One region of the Paenibacillus nicotianae genome, then DNA from elsewhere that is predicted to be linked to it. Evidence: riboswitches for the same ligand, from Rfam matches in the RefSeq annotation. Region 1 holds a riboswitch; the other holds the start of a gene.
The links. Region 1 has a riboswitch for FMN ahead of ACFSGI_RS14955 (DMT family transporter). Riboswitches for the same ligand answer to the same signal wherever they lie in the genome.

Region 1 (7,947 bases):
AGATGCTGTAATTACAGAAAAGTAAGGAATCCCGATAGAAGTAATTAGCAATATACCGATATACAACCAGCAGATTAGACCACTCCAACCACGTAACGAATACTTTTTACTACGAACTCCTTTACCTCCTGTTAAGCGATAAGAATAACGACTGCTTAATATACTCTGGATATACCACATCAGTAAGCAAGCTGTTAATAGCAAAGAAGCAAGCGAAGTCGCTTTACCAAAATCTATAGGCCAGCTTGAAATATATTTATGAATTTCAGATGTCATTACATAAAAGCCGATTTTGCGACCAAATGTAGCAGGGGTACCAAATTCAGCAATCGTTTTGACGAAAATTAATAATGCACCCATTGCATAACTAGACAATAATAATGGCAAAATAATGCGACGGAAGCGATAACCGAAGGAAGCACCATGTACAGAAGCAGCTTCTTCTGTGCTTCCACCTATCTGTTCTAACGTATTGCGAAGAATCAGATAGAGAAAAGGAAATAGATGTAGACTCATAATCATCACCATGCCACCAAAGCTAAAAAAAGCAGGTGTGATTTTGGCAGAAGCAGGAAGTATCTGCTCCATATAGCCGTTCTTTTGCATAAATAACATCCAACCCATCGAGCCAATATAAGGTGGTGTCATAAAAGGAATTAAAAAAACAACATCTAACCAGCGCTGTCTACCGATCGCTGTTTTCGCCATCATCCATGCTAAAGGAAGAGCTAAAACAGTCGTCGCTATAATCACACAACAGCCGAGCCATAATGTGCTGAACATGACCGATGTGAGATCGCTTTGGCCGAGTAGACGCAAAGGAGCCATCAGATCAATCACACCATTTTGTTCAATGGCTGTTCGGAAGATCATTAGAAGCGGAAATAGAATTAGTACGGCGAGCAGCAAAAATGCCGCAGCCGTACTGATTTTTTGATAGGAGAATAAAGTTGGGTTTGTCTTTGTTTTCATCATAGGATCACCACTTATTTGTATAGGTTCGTAAATTTGGTTGTTGTTTCTTCGCTATGTTCGCCCATCCAGTCCCATTTCACAGGATATGTTGGAATATCGCTCAAGTTCGCACGGTTGTCAGCAGTGATATCTGTTCTGCCGGGCAATAGATAAGCACTTGTGACCATTTGCTGTGCTTCATCTGACAGCAGGTAGTCGATAAATTGCTTAGCTTGATCCGCATGTTGACTTGTTTTGATAATCGCCGCAGGACGTGGGCTAATCACTGTACCTTCTTTTGGATAAACGATATCGACAGGTTCACCATCTGCTTTGGCTTTGTATGCCATATAATCGACACCAGCGGCTACCGCTGATTTGGCTCCAGTGATTACAGGGTCAAGCGCTTCTTGATTAGCGCCTGCGATTGCAACACCATTTTGCTTATACTGTTCAAATAATGACCAACCTTTATCTCCTTCAGCACTAAGATAACCAGTAATAAAATCAAGTGCAGAACCAGATAGTGAAGGATCAGGAATATTCACTTTATCTTTCCATTCAGGCTTCGCTAAATCTGCCCATGATGTTGGTGGAGTGGTTACTTGTTTGGTGTTGTATACAATACCTAATGCAGATGCACTATAGCTAAAATATTTGCCGTCTGTATCTGACCAGTCTTTCACTAATTTATCGTGATTAGCTGCTTCTGGATAAGCCAGTGTCATATCTTCTTTGGCTAGTGCTTGCATCGATGGCAGAGAAGCGAGAACAACCACATCAACTACAGGATTGGATTTTTCAGCTTCCATACGAGACAGTATTTTGCCTGTTGTGCCCTGGAACATTTCTACTTTAATGCCTGTTTTTGCTTCAAAACCAGCTTGAATTTTTTTGGCTAATCCTTCAGGGCCTGCGCTGTAGACAACAAGTGTGCCTGCATCTTTGGTTGGTGATTGTGCCGAACCGGATGCACCTGTAGAAGTACTACAACCTGCCAGTGTTGTTCCTAAGATTGCTGTCAAAGCAAGTAAACTTCCTTTTTGCCACAATTGATTCCATTTCATTATTTATTCCTCCTAAAGTGGTTGAATCCATATTTAAATTAAAACGCTAGCTTATAAAAGTGGATAAAGATCAACAGTTAAACAGGGACGGGGTTCAGTGTATGAACATGGTGTGCTGAAATATAAATCGTGACTTGCTCACCAACAGTCATTCGCTCATCTTGATAAGCAGTCCATAGACGTTCTTCGCCCATATCGAGTTGAATCTCATAACGATCACCCATATAGCTGACTTGCTGTATCATTCCAGTATGTATATGTTCGTCAGGAGAATGATTGCTGTGCCAGCGGATATGCTCGGGACGAACCATCTGATGTCCTTGATCGATCCAGTTGGAATGACCAATAAACCGAGCTACAAATGGATGAGAAGGCTGTCTGTAAATTTGTTCCGGTGTTCCACGTTGCAAAATAGATCCTGACTGCATCACGATAATCTCATCTGACATTGCCATCGCTTCGGTCTGATCATGAGTCACATAGAGAGCAGTAACTCCTAATTGCTGTACCAGATTCATTAATTCGGTTCGCATTTCATCACGTAGAATCGCATCTAATGCACTCAAAGGTTCATCGAATAAGATTAACCGGGGTTGCATCACGATTGCTCTAGCAAAAGCGACACGTTGTTGTTGTCCACCAGAAAGTTGATGGGGGTAACGTTGTTCCATCCCTTGCAAACGAACTTGTTCCAGTGCAGTCAGTACGCGCGCTTGAATATCTTTTTTCTGACCGGAAGCTCGTAGACTAAACGCTACATTTTCAAAAACAGTTAAATGCGGCCACAGTGCAAATTCTTGAAATACCATCCCAAATCCCCGGCGATGCGGAGGTACATTTTTACGTTGCGTAGAAGAGTACAGAATATCGTTGGCTATTCGTAATTCTCCTTGATCAGGTGTCTCCAATCCTGCGATCATGCGTAACAATGTTGTTTTCCCACAACCGGAAGGGCCTAGTAATGTAGTGAATTTGCCAGAAGCGATAACCAGATCAGTCGCTTGTAAAGCTTGTACACCATCAAAAGATTTGCTGATGCCTTGAATCGTTAATGCTGTCATTGTGTATTCCACCTATCTTTGACGCTTGTTCATTGGCATGTATGATAATGGATACTTACTGCCTTGAACTACTTTCTATACGTAGTATATCTGCTCAATTTGTACGGGGTATGTGGGGAATGTAAACGCAACATTAAGTTTTTAGTGTGTTCCTTTTGACAATCATCGAATGTTTCTATGGTACGGTGAAAGAAAAGCAGTTACAGGGGGTTAGTCGATGAATTTGATCAAATTACAAATTGTAGAATTATTAGATCGTCATCACAAAATTACAGCAGTCGCAGACGAGTTAGGGCTCAAACAGCCTACAGTTACATTTCATATGAAAAGTTTGGAAAAAGAAATGGGAGTTGCTTTGTTTGAATCTAGAGGGGGCAAAGTGATGCTCAAAGAACCGGGCAAAGCGTTACTCCATTATGCGATCAAAATTAATGCTTTGGCAGCAGAGTCCAGAAGAGTAGTGCAAGAATTTGGTGCTTTGGAACGTGGTAATCTGCGTATCGGAGCGAGTTATGTACCGGCTACTTATTTATTACCTTCTATTATTAATAGGTTTAGTCGCACTTATCCAGGCGTGAGTATTTCGATTGCCGTTAAACCTTCACCTGTAATTCGTGAAATGTTGATCAATCATGAAATTGATCTAGGTATTATGCTGACAGAATCTTTTGAACATCCTTCATTAGTCAAAGGATTGGTAGATGAAGATGAAATGGTTGCTATTTTTGCACCGAATCATCGCTTAGCAGACTATGAAGAATTGCATATAGATACGCTTCGTCAAAGTCGATTTGTTTTGCATGGAAGCGAATCAAGTACCCGTCAATTGAGTGATCGTTGGATGAGCAGTGTAGGAGTATGGTCAGAACAATATATGGAACTGGATTCACCAGAAGCGATTAAAAAGTCAGTCATGTTGGGCGAGTATGTTTCTTTTTTATCCAAAATGGCTGTTGAAGAAGAAGTGCAACAAGGTCTACTTCATATGCGACCGTTACCAAATACTCCATTTCATCGTTACATCTATTATGTATACAATAGCCAACGTCATTATTCAGGGCTTATTCATCAGTTTGTGAAATCTTTTGGTTAAATCGATATTTGATTACCTGTAGATGATTGCTATCGAAAAAATGATGAATAGCATACAGAAAGTATAGATATGTTTTACGAAATCATTTATGTATGTTGATTCCGCTATCATTGTTCACTGTTACATTGGAATAGTAGTCAAATGATATTCCACAGACAGGGGAGAATGTGCAAATGAGTTTAGGATTGAAATTAGGTAAAAAAGCTCCATTGGTATTGTTAAGCAGTGTGTTGTTCGCAGGGTTGTATATTCCACAATCTACATCTGTTGTTGATGCCAAAGCCGCTAATCTCACACCAACGTATGAGGTTAAATTTATGCTGGATGATGATATTCTGAACAGCGACCTGACGATTCAATCTGATGTACAAGATGCGTTTGATCTACCTGCCAAAGCGCAAAAAATTGCTGTAGAGTATTTCGATACAAGCGATAAGCAATTGGATAGCGAAGGCTGGAATGTACGTTTTCGCAAAAAAGAAGATAAAGATAATTTTGAAATGACGTATAAAAAGCGTTACAGTATTTCAAATGGAGATATTGATGCAGCACTAACCCTTGCTAATCAACAAGGATTCGATGCTTCTGATACTAACTATGAAGCAGAAGTCGATTGGGGATACAGCAAGCAGACATTAAGTCTTTCTAATGATAAAAAATCAAAAGCAACCACGTCAGGCGCAACATTGCCTGCGGATAGTAAAGCATTGTCTCTACTTGTCGATAATCTTCCAGGTAAATTGAAAAAATGGAAAGATGGATCAAGCTGGGGTGAAAAGCAGTTGAAAGCATCGCGTGCTTATGGCCCGGTGATGGCTAGTAAATATGAAGGAACATGGAACGGAATCGATGTAGATGTAGAAATTTGGCCGATTCGTAATGCTTCTGGTACAGGTACTGAGCCTGTAATTGAGATTTCGTTCAAAACGGATGATTACAACACCGCTGCAACAGATCGTCAACAATTGATGAACTATTTGAAGCAAGAAGGTTGGCTAGTACCACAAGATTCACTAAAAACACAATTGGTGTTAGATCGCTATTAAAAGTATGCTGATTGAAAATAGACAATAAAAAGAAGCACCCTGCGAGGTGCTTCTTTTTTGTTAAACTATGTTGCTCGGGCGTATTAGTATCCGCTACGTTCCATATTGTTAACACTTGCGAAGAATGCTGCACCAAAAACAATAAAGATAATAATGTAGATAACGATAATGATGGCAGCCCATAAAAGACCTGCTTTTGCATAGTTAGCTTTGGTAGGGTGAGTATCTCCACCGAAAGCCCATACAAATAACATGACTAAATTGACGATAGGAATGAAAAGCAACAAAAGTGTAAGCATCCATTCTTTAACGCTGATGATGGAAGTCGGTGCATCCGGCTGCGCAGGCGGGTAACCAGTGTTTTGTGAATTGTAATCCAAATTTTTCTACCCCTCTCAGTTATGTACTAAATATTGTGTAAAGATGTAAAGCCTCTATGATTATACAACTGTTACAGATATGTGACAATAGAGTAATATGAATAAAATTAGGAAGAGATGTTATATTTATTTGCAAAATCAATCGATCTATAGAAACATTCGATAGATACTAGACATTCATTTTAATTATTGTATAGTATAGTTAATCGATCGGAATTAAAGTTTTAAATATATTGCAAACTATTTATTTGTACGAAACTATTGCAAGTTACTAAAAGTATCTTTATAATGAGATATATTGAATGTTTGATACAAGAAAGTTTTCAAATCTTATTTTCATGGTTAAACATGAGAGTAGCTTATTTATACTAATAAACCAAAATCGAATAGAGATCTTCGGGGTAGGGTGCAATTCCCGACCGGCGGTGAACATTTTTTACAAGTGAAAAAATGGTAGCCCGCGACTCATTTTTCTGTTTTATAGAGGAATGACTGATCTGGTGAGAATCCAGAGCCGACGGTACAGTCCGGATGGGAGAAGATCAACCGATAAACATGCCAGTGTATTGTAAAATACAGTTGCACGTTTATTTGATCAAGCCCCCGTTTATTGTACGTTGATAACGGGGGCTTTCCGTATGAGATCTCATATTCAAATTCTAATCACGTAGGGAGTTTGAATCATGGAAAATGCAAGTTATAACATCAAAACAGCATCATCAGCTAGACAGCGTCATATTAAAAGTGGATTTTGGCTCGTTTTTGTAGGAGCGGCGTTATGGGGCGTTGATCCACTGTTCCGAATTATTTTACTCAAAACAATGACTTCAACCCAATTGGTATTGTTGGAGCATTTGATTGTTTTTCTAGCGGCGGCGCCTGTTTTATGGGTGAATCGAGCTGAATTAAAAGGTTTGAAAATGCGCCATATCGGAGCCTTATTGTTCTTATCATGGGGCGGATCGGCGATTGCTACGATTTTATTCACGATGGGACTGGCTCATGGTAATCTCAATGCAGTCTTGTTATTACAGAAATTACAACCAATCTTCGCGATTGTGTTAGCTCGTATCATTTTAAAAGAAGTATTACCGCGTGGATTTGGTTGGTTGTTTGCTTTAGCATTAGTAGGAACGTATATCTTAACCTTTGGATTCGCTATTCCGATTGGTCATATGAGTGAATTTGTACAGGTTGGTAGTCTATTTGCTCTAGGTGCGGCTGCACTATGGGGTGGATCAACTGTTATGGGACGCTTAATGGTCGGTCAGATGAAATATGAAACGGTTACTTCATTACGCTTTATTATGGCTTTACCATTATTGCTTGTTTTAACATGGCATGAAGGTGCAGCATGGAGCTTATCTGCTGATTCCGGTGGTATCGCAGCAGTATCTCTGAATTTGCTAGGTCAAGCATTGTTGCCGGGCTTGCTAAGTCTATTAATGTATTACAAAGGATTGTCGACAACAAAAGCTTCTGTAGCTACATTAGCAGAGTTGAGCTTTCCATTAGTCGGTGTTGTGATTAACTGGATCGTATTCGGACAATTATTGACATGGGCTCAACTGGTCGGCTTTTTGTTAATCTGGGTCGCATTATTCTTTATTTCCAGACGTCAACAACCGTCTGATGCCAAAACAGCTGTTCCTTCTGCATAATAAGCTCTTTTGTATCATCATAGGTTCTTTTATACAAAGAAAGTATAGTGTCACTCACTTATAAATCGTACTTTTTAATAAAAATAAAAATCCTGTCTACCTAGCGCAATCTCGCTTAGTAGACAGGGTTTTTTTAGTCTGTATAAGATAAAGATATTAATTCCATAGAATATCGAATATTTAGTAATTCTTTATCCTCATTCAGAACGCTGATTCTACTTATTTAATCGGTACCAGATCAAAAAAGTCTAACTCTCCATACCCACTTCCTTTGCTAAATCGAATCGTATGATTACCTGCTGTCAAAGATAGACGTTGCGTCGATAATCCCCAATTTTCCCAACCTTTATTAGTAATAAAAAAGTCTGTTGCATTATTGCTATCTACAGAAAGGCGCAGTGTAGACCAATCCAGTCCGTCTGTTCCATTGCCTGTACGCGCAGCCAACATATATGTTCCTGTTGTAGGAACATTCACCGAATATTGTACATAACTGCCTGTAGTATCGATATGACCTGCTTTTGACAGTCCTGAACCATTTGGGCTTGAGGAAGCATAAGCCGCCCCGCCAAAAGTTCCTTGTTCACCTTCATAACGGGTGCGATCCGGTTCACCAGATGGAATAGCTATCTGTGTATTTGGATTGAGCGGTTGACCGAATTGAGGAGTATTATCTGTATTCCAG
Region 2 (7,947 bases), 1.8 Mb from region 1:
CACTGCTGTAGGATTAGGTCTGCAAACGTATCAGATCAAAATGATTTTATTTGTATTGATTACTTTACTGGCAGGAGCATCAGTTGCACTGGTTGGAAATCTAGCTTTTATCGGGCTGATGATTCCTCATCTGGTACGTATGATAGCAGGTACAGATTACCGAACTATTTTGCCACTATCTGCTATTGCAGGTGCTACATTTATGGTATTTGCAGATACGTTAGCACGAATGATCAATGCTCCTTTTGAAACACCGATTTCGGCAATTATCGCTATTATTGGACTGCCTTTCTTTCTATTGATTGTGCGGAAAGGAGTGCGCTCACTATGATAAAGCAACTACAACCCGCTCGTCAGCAAAAAATGATTCTTGCTATACTAACGGTTATTATTTTAATTACAATGGTGATTGCACTAAGTGTTGGAGCTTCTTCTGTATCGTTTGATCGACTGATTCCTACCTTGCTTGGAAACGGTACATTTGTCGATGACTTTGTGCTGTTCTCGATTCGATTACCACGTATGTTAATCACATTGCTTGCAGGAATGGCTCTTGCTTTGTCTGGTTCTGTATTGCAAGGTGTCACTCGCAATGAATTAGCTGATCCCGGGATTGTCGGTATTAATGCCGGTGCAGGTCTGGGTGTAACAGTCTTTTTCTTATTTGCACCACTGGAAGTAGGAACGTTTGTCTACATATTACCTATCGTTGCTTTTGCAGGGGCATTGATTACAGCTATATTGATTTACTTCTTTTCATATAGTCGTACTGAAGGTATGCAACCGATGAAATTTATTATCACTGGCGTTGGATTTTCACTAGCTTTATCCGGTGTTATGATTGTTTTGATTTCTTCGGTAGATCGAGTTAAAGTGGATTTTATTTCAAGATGGTTAGCTGGTAATGTGTGGGGAACCGATTGGCCTTTTGTTGTCGCGTTATTACCCTGGTTAATTGTGCTGATTCCATTTGTGCTCTATAAGTCCCGTTCTCTCAATCTATTAGCACTGAACGAAGGAACAGCGATTGGTGCAGGAGTACCGATTCAAAAAGATCGCATTTTGCTGATGCTTTCTGCGGTAGCTCTTGCCGCTTCTGCCGTCTCTGTTACAGGGGGGATAGCTTTTATCGGGCTTATGGCTCCTCATATTGCTAGAGCGCTGGTAGGGCCGCGACATCAACTATTTGTACCTGTATCTATTTTGATCGGTGGCTGGTTATTATTGGTTGCAGATACAATCGGTCGCAATCTTTCTGATCCTGATGGAATGCCTGCGGGAATCGTAGTCGCATTGATTGGAGCGCCTTATTTCCTTTACTTGCTATTGAAAAAGTAATACCTGTAAGCAATAACAGTATGTGTCGTAACATAAACAGATACGCAAAAAGCCAAAATGATGGGCAATTCATCCGACCATCATTTTGGCTTTTTTTGACTGGCATTATCTTATGTTATGACACTATCTCACTTGGATAATCCTGTTCAGCTTGCTTGTATATTGGATGGCTAACGTTAGTCTAGTGATGTATTTTTGGAAGAATCAGAAGCAGTTGAGGTAGTCTCTTTAGAAGTATCATGTTCTTCTGTTCCTGATACAGAATCTGATAAAAGATCTTCTGCAATTTCAGTCAACTCTTCGCCCAATTCTTCTAACTCTTCTATATTGTCACTATGCACCTGTTCTTCCAAGCGCTCGAACAATAGCTGTGTTTCTCCTTCCAAATCATCCGCATTTTCAAAAGCAGATGCGTCTGGAAGTTCGCGAATATTCCCAAGTCCAAAATAATCTAAAAACGATTTGGTCGTACCGTATAAAATAGGGCGTCCAATCGCTTCAGCTCGTCCTGTTTCTTGAATCAAATCTTTATTTACTAATGTGTAAATAGCACGTTCGGATTTGACACCACGAATCTCTTCAATCTCGATGCGTGTAATTGGCTGGCGGTAAGCTACAATCGACAATGTTTCGAGTGCTGCTTGAGATAACGAAGAACGGGAAGGTGAGTATGCCAATCGCTCATAATATTCAGCATGAGCACGTATCGTAGATAACTGATAACCACCTGCGATATTCACCACCTGAATTCCACGTTTTGCTTTCTTCAGATCGGCTTGTAGTTCTTCGATAGCGATCTGTACCGTTTGTACCGGTTGATCGGTTACTTCCGAAATCTGCTTCGCATTCAATCCTTCTTCTCCAGCCAGAAATAACATACCTTCAATAATCGACTTCAATTTCTGGGACTTCATTGTTACTTATTTCACCTCTCCACTCCATCACGATATCGTCAAAAAGCCGGCTTTGGTAGCAGGAAATTTGCTTCATTTTCATTAATTCCAGCACAGCCAAAAAAGTCACCACGATCTCATGACGATACATTTCCTGGTGTAGCAGTTTGGAAAACAGCAAGCTTTCTCCTTTTCCTAACCCTTGAAACCGGGTAGACACTTCACGTATCCGATCCTTTACCGAAATCTCATCACGCTGAATCCGGGTCACCTGTGTACGACGTACGACTTTACGAAGCGCTTTACGAAAAGCCTCCATCAAATCGATCGTATGCAATCCTTCTACTGGATTCACATCGTCTTTCGGCATAAAAGGGGTCAAGTCTTCCGGTTCTTTTGTAAAAATCAGACTACGCTCGGTTTCCATTTCTCGCAAATGTACAGCAATTCCTTTGTACTTGCGGTATTCCACCAGCTTGCGTACCAACTCTGCACGCGGGTCCAGATCGTCTTCCTCATAATAATCAAAATCATCCATCTCCATCACAGGCGGACGTGGCAATAGCAATTTGCTTTTGATCGACAATAATGTCGCTGCCATCACTAGAAATTCACTGGTCACTTCAAGTTCCAATTCTTTCATGCTATGAAGATATTCCAGATATTGATCTGTAATTTTGCTGATCGGAATATCCTGGATATTAATTTCAGATTCATCAATTAAATGAAGCAACAAATCGAGCGGCCCTTCAAACGTTTCCAGTTTGTACAGTACAGTCGTCACTGGACCACTCCTCTTAATCAATAGATTCTCATCTCTTATTGTATCTTAATCGCGCACTTTTCACAGTATATATTCAGCAAAAAAAGGGCAATTCCTGTTTCTGCCCTTTTTTTCACTTTCTATTTGATTATCATACGATAAATATACTAGAGATAACATATAGAATTTACTGTAAAAACGATACAATTCATAGCTAGAAGAGAATCTTTTATGATAAAAGATCAATCCGTACAATATCAATAACACAGCTCAACGATTCATTCAGACTCAAGCATATATGTTATCCATTATTGACACACTGGAATTATAATTTCATCATTTTGGTTAAGTTCGCCATTTCGATTGCTGCATTAGCGGAATCCCAACCTTTGTTACCTGCTTTGGTTCCTGCGCGTTCTATCGCTTGCTCAATACTTTCCGTCGTTACAATACCGAAAATAACAGGCACGCCTGTTTTCAAATTAATTGCAGATACGCCTTTGGCTACTTCATTACATACATAATCATAATGAGTCGTAGAGCCACGAATAACAGTCCCTAGTGTGATCACCGCATCATATTTTCCGCTTTCCGCCATTTTTTGTGCAACTAAAGGAATTTCAAATGCTCCAGGCACCCATGCTACATCAATATCATGTTCAGCCGTACCATGACGTTTGAGTGCATCCAGTGCGCCACCTAACAATTTTGTGGTGATAAATTCATTAAAACGTCCAACAACGATACCAAATTTAAGATCCTGCGCGATTAAATGTCCTTCAAAAATATTAGCCATAGTGTTCATCCTCTTTTCGGTAGATTAGTTTAGTTGGTATTCAGGGTCGGAGACGTTTGCTCCAAATAAGCAATCAAAGCTTGAATACTGATCAATTTGAGCTCATGCTGTACTGCGATCTTCTGTAATTCAGGCAAACGTGCCATTGTGCCGTCGGTATTCATAATTTCACAGATCACGCCAGCAGGTGGAGCATCACATAAGCGAGCCAAATCGATAGCCGCTTCTGTGTGACCTGGACGTTGGCGTACACCGCCTTCACTTGCGATCAATGGAAACATATGACCCGGCCGACGAAAATGAGCTGCCGTAGCTTCTGGATCAGTAAGACCGATTACTGTCATTGATCTCTCCTGTGCAGAGATGCCTGTAGAAGTGCTGATATGATCAACTGATACAGTAAACGCTGTACCATGATAATCCGTATTCTGGGCTACCATCGGAATCAGTTCTAGCTCGGTAGCACGCTGACTGGTGATAGGAGCACATACCAGACCACGACCTTCTGTAACCATAAAGTTGATCACTTCAGGTGTAGCACGATCTGCCAAAGCGATAAAGTCGCCTTCATTTTCCCGATCTTCATCATCAACCACGATAATCACTTTTCCTTGCTTTAGATCAGCTAACGCTTCTTCGATAGAATGTAAGTTGGTAGATTCATGATTCATCGGTATAACCTCCTTCTTGAACTTTGTCGCACTTTTACTGCCAAGTGCTTGCTGTAAGATATTTTGCTTTGCAAAAATCTTTTTTTATTGAACTTTGTCGCGCTTATGGCGCCAAGCGCTTGCTGTAAGATATTTTGCTTTGCAAAAATCATTTTTTTATTGAACTTTGTCGCGCTTATGGTGCCAAGCGCTTACATATATCCATTTTCCTGCAAAAATTGGCTGGTGATTGATGGCTTTTTCTGACTGATTGCATCATTCGCTGTATTGGATTGGTATTGTAGTAAATGCTCTACATACTTACCAAGCACATCACATTCAATATTGACCATGTCGCCTGCTTTACGATAAGCAAGCACTGTTTCTTTGAGTGTATGTGGAATGATAGAGATCGTGAATGAAGTGTTCGTTACCGATACCACTGTTAAGCTGATGCCATCGACAGTGATAGACCCTTTCGGAATAATGTAACGAAATAGATCATGATCGGTTGGAGCTATCTGGAAAATCACAGCATTCTGGTTGCTCTGTATCTGTTCAATATGTGCTGTACCATCGACATGACCCTGTACGATATGTCCTCCGAAGCGTCCGTTGGCTATCATTGCCCGCTCTAAGTTAATAGGGCTACCTGTTTTCAATTCCTTGAGACTGGAAGAACGATACGTTTCTGGCATCACATCTACTGTAAATAAAGAATCGGCTATCGTCGTCACTGTTAAGCATACCCCGTTGCATGACACACTATCTCCGATCTGAAGTCCGTCCATGATACGTGATGCTTGAATACCAAGTACCATCGTTTCACCGCGTCGTCCATTTTGTCTGAGTGTACCTATTTCTTCGATCAGTCCGGTAAACATAGACATCCTCCTTTCTATCGAGATGGTCTGCTACTTAAATATTAAAGATGATGATAACGTGGTAATCCACTGATATAAATATTGTCATCTAATGTCTCAATTTCGATTTCATCTAGTATTACAGCTTGATTCATTTTTTCAAATCCATCGAAAGCAAATGTTGATAATGTACCACCGATAATTTTGGGAGCAAAAAATAAAGTGATGCGATCGATCAGTCCTGCTTCAAGCATCGAACCGTTCAGCGTTCCGCCACCTTCTAACAAAATCGAAGAAATCTCCAGTTCACCAAGCTTTTTCATCGCAAATGGAAGGTCTACATACGGCCCGCTCCCACAGATAATAACGGTGATACCACGTTCTTGCAGTTCATGGATACGATCTCGATTGGCTTGATATGTGGTCACAATAATCGTAGGCGCTACATCTGTATTTAATAATTTGGCTGTATCTGGAATACGTAGTTGCGAGTCAATCACAATACGAGTAGGATGAACGCCAGGTACTTCTGTACGTGTAGTCAGCTCAGGATCGTCTGCCAATACGGTACCAATGCCTACCATAATGCCTTGATGACGATGACGCATCGTATGAACGATAGCGCGAGCATCACTATTGGAAATCCACTTACTATCACCGGTACGAGAAGCTAGACGACCATCTAAGGTACTGGCTGTTTTGAGAGTCACAAAAGGAAGCCCTGTTGTAATATATTTATTAAATGTCTCGTTAAGTCGTTCTGATCGCTTAGCCAGTACACCGGTAACGACTTCAATCCCATGACTGCGTAACTTTTCGATGCCTGAGCCAGCTACTTGTGGATTAGGGTCTACTGCGGCAACAACGACCCGTTTTACTTTTTCTTTGATCAGGCGATCACTACAAGGTGGCGTTTTGCCATAATGACTGCATGGTTCTAGCGTCACATATGCTGTAGCGCCTTCTGCTTGATCTCCTGCCATATTGAGTGCGTGTACTTCAGCATGTCCGGTTCCTCGTTGTAAATGTGCACCCATTCCTACGATTCTGCCATCTTTTACAACAACACAACCAACCACAGGATTAATATCTGTCTGCCCTTGAGCTTTTTCTGCTAAATCCAGTGCTAGTGTCATATAAAATTCATCATTGATTACGTTCATTATTCAGGGCTCCTTTGACACCATAAAAAATTCATAACTGCATCCTTTGAGATTGATCAGAGTGCTGTTACGAGTTTGATCGTAGTATCATCATATTTAGTTACTATTCATAATTTAATAACTAAATTATAAAGTGTATCACGATATAATGACAAGCAAAAAGCCCTGTAAACCGGAATTGTATCCGAATGTTTACAGGGCTTTACATAAATGTATAGGAGTAAGAATATAATGTACCTATATAATCGAGTGCTCATATGTCTGTAAATCTACAGCACAAAGACTGTATACCTACTATTGGCTTCAGTTGATCTACTAATCCAATTTTTACATATGTGCTACGTATAGACACTATTTATATGCCAAAGAAACCTATAACGATAAGGTATCTTGCTTCATAAAAATAGTAAACTATACACTCAAATAAGTGCACTTTCAGTCAGAGATCGCTGTGCAAGCGACCTCTGTATCCCTCTCCCATCCAGACTATACTGTCGGCTCTGGATTCTCACCAGATCCACCGTCTATGGTTGTTACACACATAGCCGGGTCACGGACTTAGAGATCAGATTTTGTCTTGATCTCAACACCGCCGGTGGGGAATTTCGCCCCGCCCCGAAGGATAAATTATAAAGTTGTGATCACGATTTTGCTGTGATGCTGAAATCATATCATCCATACACGTAAAAATCAAGAAAGCTAACTTTTTCTATATGCTGTCTACCATTGTATAATCTTTAGTTATACTATAGATAACTGATTTCATGACTCTACTGTCTATACTGTTGTATAATAAATATACTTTTTATTTTTTAGATGAGGTATTGCTTTGAGTCTAATATCCTTACCATCGTGTGAATCAAATCATGTTAATCGAAAGGTGATTATGATGTTTTTTATCAACAAAAAATTAATCAACAAATTGGCTGCACCTTATCAAGAACCAAGTATGCAGGTATGTTATGCTACACCTCAACACTTTTCAGCCTATTCCAGCAAAGCAGTATTATTACTTAATGAGGAGAAATTAATAGTTTTATTTCTTAACTTCTTTTCTTCCAAAGTCATACATAAAGTCGAGTTATCTATGGCTGATATGCAAGAACATCGTTATAATAAAGGACTTTCACTCGCTTCAACGTGGTCATTTCAAAGTAACGGACAAACATGGCGGTTTCAGATGCTCAAAAAGATTATTCCACTCGGTAAGATGCAACAAGAGTTTTTAGATTTTCTGAATGAACACATTATCAATACATAAAAAAGTGCAAAAAAACACCAATCCACCCTCTTTTCTATTTGCAAAAGAAGGTAGATCAGTGCTGTTAACATCTGTATGCTGACTAGGTATAGACTACCTTTTAAGCTTGATACGCGACCTGTCCATTAACAACGGTCATACGGATAGCAGTTTGTAATAAAGATTCGGAATCGGTAGTAATATCTCGATCGATCACTGTAAAATCAGCCGCTTTGCCTAC

Region 2: another riboswitch for FMN. It lies ahead of ribD (bifunctional diaminohydroxyphosphoribosylaminopyrimidine deaminase/5-amino-6-(5-phosphoribosylamino)uracil reductase RibD); the one in region 1 lies ahead of ACFSGI_RS14955 (DMT family transporter).

Annotation. Positions count from the first base shown of each region.
Region 1 covers NZ_JBHUGF010000010.1:2,455,554-2,463,500, reverse strand. The annotation lists gene ACFSGI_RS14985 (ABC transporter permease) at 1-972, opposite strand, end outside; gene ACFSGI_RS14980 (ABC transporter substrate-binding protein) at 987-2,021, opposite strand; gene ACFSGI_RS14975 (ABC transporter ATP-binding protein) at 2,099-3,082, opposite strand; gene ACFSGI_RS14970 (LysR substrate-binding domain-containing protein) at 3,300-4,175, shown strand; gene ACFSGI_RS14965 (hypothetical protein) at 4,349-5,221, shown strand; gene ACFSGI_RS14960 (hypothetical protein) at 5,305-5,601, opposite strand; FMN riboswitch at 5,990-6,148, shown strand; gene ACFSGI_RS14955 (DMT family transporter) at 6,285-7,262, shown strand; gene ACFSGI_RS14950 (family 43 glycosylhydrolase) at 7,482-7,947, opposite strand, start outside.
Region 2 covers NZ_JBHUGF010000010.1:688,254-696,200, reverse strand. The annotation lists gene ACFSGI_RS07265 (FecCD family ABC transporter permease) at 1-331, shown strand, start outside; gene ACFSGI_RS07260 (FecCD family ABC transporter permease) at 328-1,338, shown strand; gene scpB (SMC-Scp complex subunit ScpB) at 1,515-2,252, opposite strand; gene ACFSGI_RS07250 (segregation and condensation protein A) at 2,221-3,015, opposite strand; gene ribH (6,7-dimethyl-8-ribityllumazine synthase) at 3,320-3,790, opposite strand; gene ribB (3,4-dihydroxy-2-butanone-4-phosphate synthase) at 3,820-4,461, opposite strand; gene ribE (riboflavin synthase) at 4,653-5,324, opposite strand; gene ribD (bifunctional diaminohydroxyphosphoribosylaminopyrimidine deaminase/5-amino-6-(5-phosphoribosylamino)uracil reductase RibD) at 5,366-6,466, opposite strand; FMN riboswitch at 6,932-7,093, opposite strand; gene ACFSGI_RS07225 (hypothetical protein) at 7,356-7,727, shown strand; gene ACFSGI_RS07220 (amidohydrolase) at 7,828-7,947, opposite strand, start outside.